DNA from 3 places in the Shewanella sp. MTB7 genome. Region 1 is predicted to be linked to each of the others. Evidence: predicted binding sites of a transcription regulator. Region 1 holds the regulator's gene; each other region holds the start of a gene.

Region 1 (3,196 bases):
ATCTGAAACGGTTATTTTTTACTTCATTAACCGTTAAACTGACACCGTCGATGGTGATTGATCCTTTATGAGCAATGTAACGCGCCAGACTGGCTGGGGCAGTAAGCCAAAACTCAATCGCCTTCCCCCGGTATTGCCTGTCATCGATACTGGCTACGCCATCGACATGACCACTGACCATGTGCCCACCTAAGCGAGTCGTCGGCGTTACTGCTTTTTCTAAATTAACCTTACGGCCAACCTGATAATGAGCAAAACCGGTTAAGTTAACGGTTTCGGCAGAGATATCGGCAACGTAACCATCACTCATGCACTCAACAACCGTCAGACACACACCGTTAGTGGCAATACTGTCACCAAGGCGTACATCACTCAGATCTAACTTTCCACTGGCAACAGTAAGACGAATATCATCACCACGCCGTTCAATTTTACGCAATAAACCTACTGATTCAATGATCCCAGTAAACATGACTTTATGACCTTATATCTAATGTTAAGCGGGTATCAGCCCCAACTTTACGTTCGTCTATGAGCTTAATCTTCGGCGCGTCTGACATAACATCATAATCTGGAAGTGTGATTAGGTTACGGCCACTGGAGCCTAAAATTTTCATCGCCTGGTAGAGCACCAACTCATCACCATGGCCTTGTGCGATAACGCTGCCCGCTAAGGTGGCACCCGCTTCGATAAGCACTGAGTTACAACGCTTACCAAGAAATTCAAAAAGCGCCCTTAAACTCACCCGTCCAGACTCATCAGAAGACAATGTAGTCTGGCTGACATAAGCGGGCCACTTAGCTTGTTCAGAATCAGGATAATCCACACAGGAGACCAAGAGGAGCGGACTATCAACAGCAAACAAGGTTAAGTCGGTAGTCAAACGAGCACGACTATCGAGTACGACTCGCAAGGGCTGGTGCAACTCTGTTGCGCTAAGTTTATCTGCCACATAACCCAGCTCACTATAACGAACATTCAGTGATGGGTTATCGGCTAATACGGTTTCAACGCCTGTAACTAACGCACAATGTCGTGCACGTAATCTCTGTACATCACGGCGAGCTTCTGGACCCGTTATCCATTTAGAGACACCATTTGATAGCGCCGTTTTACCATCAAGACTCGAGGCTAATTTAACCGTTACCCAAGGTAAACCTGTCTCCATTCGCTTCATAAAACCTGGGTTGATCCGTCGGGCTTCATCTTTAAGCAAGCCAACATCGACTTGAATGCCAGCCTCTCTGAGCATGGCAATCCCCCGTCCTGATACTTGTGGGTTAGGATCTTCGACGGCGACAACGACTCGCGCCACTTGATTTCTAATTAACGCTTCGGCACACGGCGGTGTGCGGCCATAATGGCTACAAGGCTCCAACGTGACATAGGCGGTGCCACCTTTTGCACCTAATTCAGTATCACGATTGGCCATCGCCAGAGCATGCACCTCAGCGTGAGGACCTCCCGCTTTAATGTGAAAGCCTTCACCGATTAATTGACCATCTTTGGTTATCACGCACCCCACACACGGGTTTGGGCGAGTGGTGTATGACCCTTTGCGTGCCAGCTTAATAGCACGACTCATCATTTCAATATCTTCTATAGACCACATAAAGCTCTCAACCTTGAGATGATTCACACACGTTCAATAGATTCATTTATTTTTGTAGGTTAGCGATGGCATCGCCAAACTCAGAAACATCTTCAAATGCACGATACACAGAGGCAAAACGTATATAGGCTACCTTATCAAGATTGATTAACTGATCCATCATCAGATTACCTATCATTTCTGATTTAACCTCTCGTTCACCTGTCCCACGAAGCGTTGACTTAATTTTGGTCAGAGCCAACTCAATTTGCTCCATAGAAACTGGACGTTTTTCGACCGCTCTAAGCATGCCACCGCGTAATTTTTCTTCATCGAAAGGCTGACGGCTACCGTCTTGCTTGACTACCCGAGGCATGACTAACTCGGCGCCTTCAAAGGTAGTAAATCGTTCATGACACTCGACGCACTCTCGACGACGCCTGACTTGATGGCCATCAGCCACTAAACGGGAATCGATTACCTTAGTATCAGTTGCGCTGCAAAATGGACAATGCATTGAGCCTCCAGCAGGAAAATATAATAAAAATAATTAATTAGAGTCTCGACTCTAATTTAGAGTCGACATTTACTTGATCACAATCGTCAGATACAAAAATGACCGCTAAAAAGCGGCCATCGAAGTTTACCTGATTTAACCCTTAAGGTTAACCGTAAACAGGGAACTTAGCGCACAATTCAAGAACCTGCTTCTTAACACGTTCAATTGTACCTTCATTAGTAATGTCATCTAACACATCACACATCCAGTGAGTTAACTCGACTGACTGCTCTTCTTTAAAGCCACGACGAGTAATCGCTGGCGAGCCAATTCGAAGACCTGAGGTCACAAATGGTGAGCGTGGATCGTTTGGTACTGAGTTCTTGTTTACCGTAATGTTAGCAAGACCTAGCGCCGCATCGGCATCTTTACCTGTGATATCTTTAGCGATCAAGTCAAGCAGGAATAGATGGTTATCAGTACCACCTGATACCACATCATAACCACGTTCAATAAAGGTGTTAGCCATCGCCTGAGCATTAACAACCACTTGCTCTTGGTACGTTGTAAACTCAGGCTCTAGTGCTTCTTTAAATGCCACCGCTTTAGCGGCGATAACGTGCATCAAAGGACCACCTTGGCCACCTGGGAATACCGCTGAGTTAAGCTTCTTGTAGATAGCTTCATCATCGATTGCAGACAGAATAAGTCCACCACGAGGGCCGGCTAATGTCTTATGGGTCGTTGTTGTTACAACGTGCGCATGTGGGAGTGGATTCGGGTAGATGCCCGCAGCGACTAGCCCTGCTACGTGAGCCATATCGACAAACAAATAAGCACCAACTTTGTCAGCAATTTCACGGAACTTGCCCCAATCAATAATACCAGAGTAAGCGCTGAAACCTGCGATGATCATCTTTGGCTTATGCTCAACTGCAAGACGTTCAACTTCGGCGTAATCAATCTTACCCGTCGTTTCGTCAATACCATATTGAACTGCATTATATAACTTGCCAGAGAAGCTTACGTGAGAGCCGTGAGTCAAGTGACCACCGTGGGCCAAGCTCATGCCCAGTACTGTATCGCCACCATTAAGCAGTGCCAT
Region 2 (3,196 bases), 2.0 Mb from region 1:
CTCGTGATTACCACACTTAGGGCAGGTAAATCCCTTACTGGTACAGGAAAACTCACCTGTAAAGCCACAATCGTAACACTCATCAATGGGTGTGTTAGTGCCATAATAGGGAACGCGACTAAAACTGTAATCCCATACATCTTCTAAGGCTTCGATATTATGCTGCATATTGGGGTATTCCCCGTAACAGATAAATCCACCACTGGTTAATTCAGGATAAGGTTGCTCAAAATCTAATTTGTCATAAGGATTAACGGCTTTCTCAACATCAAGGTGAAAGCTATTTGTGTAATAACCCTTTTCAGTCACACCTTCTACCACGCCAAACACCTGAGTATCTAGTTTACAGAAGCGACTACAAAGGTTCTCACTCGGTGTACTGTAGAGGCTAAAGGCGTAACCCGTCTCTTCAGTCCACTTCTCTGTGGCAGCCTTCATATACTTGATAATCTCGATAGCCTTCTCTCGCAGCACTTCGCAATCATACAGATGCTTATCTAAACCAAACAGCGCGTTAATGGTTTCATGCAAACCAATATAACCAAGAGAGATAGAGGCTCGGCCATTTTTAAAGATACTTGAGATCTCATCATCGGCATTTAATCGCACACCACAAGCCCCTTCCATATACAGGATTGGAGCCACTCTGGCTTTCACGCCTTCAAGACGTTCAATACGAGTATCAAGTGCTTTACGGGCAATTACTAAACGCTGATCTAGAATCCGATAGAACTCGGCTTCATCACCTTTTGATTCTAAGGCAACACGCGGCAAGTTAAGGCTCACAACCCCTAAGTTATTTCGACCTTCATGAATTAACTCACCATTCTCTTCATAGGTGCCAAGAAAGCTTCGACAACCCATAGGCGTTTTGAATGAACCTGTTACTTTCTCGACCTGTTCGTAGTTAAGAATGTCTGGGTACATACGCATTGTGGCGCACTTAAGTGCTAACTTCTTAATGTCGTAGTTGCAATCACCCACTTTGTGATTAACACCATCACGAATAGCAAAAACCAGTTTAGGAAAGACAGCCGTTTTACGATTCTTACCCAATCCTGCTATCCGCACCTGCATCATAGAAGATTGGATTAGTCGAGACTCCCAAGAGATGCCTAAACCAAAACCAAAGGTCACAAAAGGGGTTTGACCATTGGCAGTGTGTAAAGTGTTAACCTCATACTCAAGAGACTGGAAAGCATCATGACACTCCTTCTCCGTTTGCGCAGTCGCGAACGCTTTTGCATCTTTTACCTCCCATTTCAGGGCGACTTGATAATGCTTGTCATAACTCTTCTTCACAAAAGGCGCGAGCACTTCATCGATGCGATTGATGGTAGTGCCACCATAAATATGACTGGCAACCTGCGCAATAATTTGTGCTGTTACGGCTGTCGCTGTCGAAATTGACTTAGGAGTATCTATCTCGGCATTACCCATTTTGAAACCTTGGGTCAACATGCCTGCAAGATCTATCAACATACAGTTAAACATAGGGAAAAATGGTGCATAATCGAGATCGTGATAATGGATCTCACCCGATTCATGGGCCGCGACCACATCTTTTGGCAATATATGTCTGGTCGCATAATGTTTAGCCACAATACCAGCAAGTAGATCCCTTTGAGTCGGGATCACTTTTGCATCTTTATTGGCATTTTCATTGAGAAGCGCGGCATTGCTCTGATCGACTAAACCACGGATCTCACGGTTTAAACGGCTGCTAGTTTCGCGGTGTAGATCTCTGTCATGACGATATTCAATATACACGCGTGCTAAGGACTTATATGGCCCTTCCATAAGTTGATTTTCAACCACATCTTGTAGGTCGTGAATATCAATCTCTTGCTTATCAGCCACAGATTCAGCGACTCTATTTGCCACTTGATTTGCATAACTATTATCTTCAATACCTGCCGAGATTGCCGCTGCTGCAACTGCATCTCTAATCCTTGTTTCGTCAAAAGGCGTGCGGTAACCATCTCGCTTAATAACCACTGGCATTGTTTATAATCTCCTCAAGTGAAGCTGCAATTAACACCACATATAGTGTTAGTTTAGATCGAAAGCACAATATGTTGCGTATTAAGCTACAAACTAACGTTGAGAACATTGATCTTGATCATATTATTGCGGATGTGAGAAAAGAACAAAACATAAGTGCCATTGAGGCCACTTATCTCATATTTGCCCCTTGACCATACCGATAAATCGGGCTAGATAAAGGATAAAAAAGGTAAAAGTTGTGGATAAAACTTACAAGAAAATTTTATTTCAAATGTTAATATTTTCCTAAAGCTAAGTAACTATTGAGCTGTCCGCCAGCTTGCTGACTATCCCCCATAGAGGAAGCCAGTTGCATCAAGGATTTAAGCCCTTGCCATTGATCTTTATCTTTCGCACTCATCTCAACATCGGCCTGTAGGTAAACATTCAGTTGAGAGGAAACCCGTGCGGCTTCTTGGCTGGTTTCTTTACTTTGTACACTGTCCATATTATCTAACACGGACTCTGCGTCATCCAATAACGTGATCAATACATTCGACATAGACTTGTCATCTTGAGATGTTTTTTCAAATTCATTGCGCTTTGATTGGATAAATGTCTTCATATCTTGCACTTTATCTTGAGACTTTGGCAGTTCGATGCCTCCCTGTGACAAACGGTTTAGTTGAGTTTCTGATAAAATACCGTCTTGATATAATCTCTGAACCAACTTAGGCAAATCAGTGCTTGAGAAATTACCATCAGCAAAAAAATCTTTCGCCATACTCTCAATCTTCTGCGCTCGAACGGCTCTAGGTGACAGGGACACCGACTCATCTTTAACCTGCTCCTTGCTGCCAACCTTCGACGAGTGACTGGTCTGACTTAAGCTCACTTTATCGCTATGCTTTCCTGCTTCAGCTTGGTTACTGTTGATACCATATTTATCAGCAAGACTAGTGTTAGTCAGCTGACTTGCTGTGCTTGTAGTATTAACGATTGGATTCATTGTCAAAAATTCGGCGTATTAGGAAGATATGAACATTCATATGCATTAATTACGCCGAAACTAATCTTTTAAATAAGGATTTGAAAATAAAGATGAAGAGGAATAAAACTCACTCAATTAATGTAAATTAAGCAGTTGCAACACAGTAGGCATTAACTCATTTTGTTTGATGGGTTTACAAAACCAACCAGTAGCTCCAGC
Region 3 (3,196 bases), 1.1 Mb from region 1:
TTCAAAATCTGGTACAACTTGCTTCAGTTGACCATCTTTACTGGACTTAACACTAATAAGACCACGCGGTGGCTCAATACCATTGGTGGCATTAGAGATCTGCGATGATGTTTCTGATGGCATCAGCGCTGAAAGTGTCGAGTTGCGTAAACCGTGAGTCACGATCTCTTGACGTAAAGTTTCCCAATCCATATGGAGCGGCTCATCACAAATGGCATCCAGAGCACGCTTATAAGTGTCAATAGGAAGCACGCCCTTAGAATAAGTCGTCTCATGGAAAGCGGGGCATGCGCCTTGCTCTTTTGCCAAATTCATAGACGCTTTTAACAGGTAGTATTGAATCGCTTCGAATGTCTTGTGAGTAATGTTATTCGCCGAACCATCAGAATAACGTACGCCTTCTTTGGCTAAATAATTGGCAAAATTGATCACACCTATACCTAAGGTACGGCGGTTCATCGATGACTTTTCAGCTGCAATTAACGGGTAATCTTGATAATCGAGTAGATTGTCCAGAGCACGCACCGCGAGATCAGCCAGAGGTTCAAGCTCAGATAGATCTTTGATTGCACCTAAGTTAAGCGCCGATAGAGTACAAAGTGCGATTTCACCATCGGGATCATTCACATTGTTCAAAGGCTTAGTCGGCAATGCAATCTCAAGACAGAGATTTGATTGTCTGATTGGGGCAACTTTGCTATCAAATGGACTGTGAGTATTACAGTGATCCACGTTCTGAATGTAGATACGGCCAGTAGATGCCCGTTCTTGCATCATCAAACCAAACAGTTCAGATGCTTTAATTTGCTTCTTACGAATACTTGGATCCGCTTCATATTGCAGATAAAGACGATCAAACTCATCTTGATCTTCAAAGAAGGCATCGTAAAGTCCTGGTACATCGGATGGGCTAAATAAGCTGATCACACCGCCTTTAATAAGACGCTGATACATGAGTTTATTAAGTTGTACACCGTAATCTAAGTGACGAATTCGGTTATCTTCAACGCCTCGGTTATTCTTAAGCACTAACAGAGATTCAACTTCAAGGTGCCAAATAGGGTAGAAAAGGGTCGCAGCACCACCGCGAACGCCGCCTTGTGAACAAGACTTAACCGCTGTTTGAAAATACTTGAAGAATGGCAGACATCCAGTATGGAAAGCTTCACCACCACGAATAGGGCTACCTAATGCACGAATTCTACCTGCGTTAATGCCTATGCCTGCACGTTGACTGACATACTTAACGATAGCCGATGAGGTCGCGTTAATAGAATCTAAGCTATCTCCACATTCAATCAATACGCATGAGCTGAATTGACGTGTAGGGGTTCGTACACCAGCCATAATGGGTGTTGGCAGAGATATTTTAAATGTCGACACCGCATCATAAAAACGCTTGATGTAGTCTAGGCGCGTTTCACGGGGATAGTTAGCGAACAGACATGCCGCTACTAAAATATAGAGGAACTGAGCACTCTCATAGATCTCGTGAGTGACACGGTTCTGAACAAGATATTTACCTTCGAGCTGTTTTACTGCTGCGTAGGAAAAGTTCATATCGCGCCAGTGATCTATATAGCCATCTAAAATATCTAACTCTTCACGACTGTAGTCTTGCAGGATATGGGCATCATATTTCCCCATCTCAACAAGGTTAGTCACGTGATCATAAAGCTTTGGTGGTTCAAATTGACCAAAGGCTTTTTTACGGAGATGGAAAATAGCTAAACGAGCTGATAAAAATTGATAATCAGGAGACTCTGGAGAGATCAGATCAGCTGCCGCTTTAATGATGGTTTCATGGATAGCTTCTGTTGGGATCCCATCAAAAAACTGCAGGTGAGAGCGAAGTTCAACCTCTGATACGGATACATTTTTCAGATCCCTAGCAGCCCATGTAATCACACGGTGTATTTTATCGAGATCGATGGTTTCGCGTTCGCCACTACGTTTAGTGACTTTAAGATTGCTATTCATTAAAGAAAGGTCCTGATGTTTATATGTGTGTAGCTGACTAAGAATCTGTCGGCCTTTAAATGCCATGTAAACAATCGAAACATTCAAAAAAAGTGGTGATGTTCATGATAAAAAATGAACAGTTTCTTGTGTCTCGGATTGTATCTTACACACTATATATGGTGCTTTTAAATTTATAAGGTACAAGATAGTGAGGTTATTGGGATTTTGCAAGTCTGATTTTGGTTAAGTCTTTGGGGGCATCTTGTGGATAAGTTGAGGATAAAAAAAAGGGGTAGCCAAAGCTGACTTTTAATGACCGTTTCTACTGGGCTAGAGAGCGATTTGATCCATCTTGATAGGAAAATGGCTATGCCAACCTGGTGAGCTTGATTGGCGATCTTTTGGATCAAAGACTCAAAAAATCACCTGAGACCATCGGCTATTTTTTTCTTTCTGCCATCAAAAACGCCACCACATCTTGAGCAGATTGGAAAGAAAAATTACTTGGCCAATTTTGTGGATGAGCATCGGGTGCTATATAGCCCCACATCGCAATACCCCCGAGCATATTGGTGTTTGCTGCAGCGACTAAGTCTCGCTCTGCATCGCCCAAATAGAGGATATGTTCAGGTGCACAGATAATTTGCTGTGCTGCGAGCAACATAGGCGCCGGTTTAGGTTTGTTCATTAGCGTGCTATCACCGCTGATCACAGTTTTCATTCTGGCAGTCAGTTCCAATGACGTTAACAGAGGACGGGTAAAACGGGCGGGTTTATTGGTGACAATACCGTAGGGGATACTATGATCGTCGAGATAATCAAGTAGAACAAGTATCCCATCAAATAGTTGGCTGTGCTTGCCATTTACTCGGGCGTAGTGGTGAAGTAATCCTTGCTGTATCTCAATCTGCTTTGTTTCATCTATGTTTGGTTGCGCAGCGCTAACAAGCGCCAAACTACCGTCTGACGCGACTTGCCGCATCTCATCTACCATTACTTGAGGATAGCCATGCTCAGCTAAACTCAGGTTAAGCGCGGCAATAAGATCCGGCGCGGTGTCAACTAAGGTGCCGTCAAGATCAAACAGAACGGCTTTAATTAAAAGTGGATCACCAGCTTGGGATGCTCTACTCATTAATCCTCGCTCTTTTTAGTCGCTATCATGTAGTTCACATCGACATTTTTTGTGTAGCTGAAAGTATCGGTCAATGGGTTAAAGGTAATACCGGTGGCA

The links. The regulator NrdR, encoded in region 1, represses ribonucleotide reductase genes. The targets are predictions, from matches to a motif close to AAACACNANATNTNGTGTTT.
Region 2: nrdD (anaerobic ribonucleoside-triphosphate reductase) is a predicted target of NrdR. The motif match lies at 2,036-2,055, and genes of this name have one in related genera.
Region 3: nrdA (class 1a ribonucleoside-diphosphate reductase subunit alpha) is a predicted target of NrdR. The motif match lies at 2,128-2,147, and genes of this name have one in related genera.

What each region holds. Positions count from the first base shown of each region.
Region 1 covers NZ_CP085636.1:1,954,190-1,957,385, reverse strand. Annotated here, with positions in the region: gene HWQ47_RS08205 (riboflavin synthase) at 1-472, opposite strand, end outside; gene ribD (bifunctional diaminohydroxyphosphoribosylaminopyrimidine deaminase/5-amino-6-(5-phosphoribosylamino)uracil reductase RibD) at 477-1,613, opposite strand; gene nrdR (transcriptional regulator NrdR) at 1,660-2,109, opposite strand; gene glyA (serine hydroxymethyltransferase) at 2,258-3,196, opposite strand, start outside.
Region 2 covers NZ_CP085636.1:3,907,763-3,910,958, forward strand. Annotated here, with positions in the region: gene nrdD (anaerobic ribonucleoside-triphosphate reductase) at 1-2,004, opposite strand, end outside; gene HWQ47_RS16965 (hypothetical protein) at 2,282-2,995, opposite strand.
Region 3 covers NZ_CP085636.1:3,040,202-3,043,397, forward strand. Annotated here, with positions in the region: gene nrdA (class 1a ribonucleoside-diphosphate reductase subunit alpha) at 1-1,980, opposite strand, end outside; gene HWQ47_RS12955 (HAD family hydrolase) at 2,402-3,097, opposite strand; gene ubiG (bifunctional 2-polyprenyl-6-hydroxyphenol methylase/3-demethylubiquinol 3-O-methyltransferase UbiG) at 3,097-3,196, opposite strand, start outside.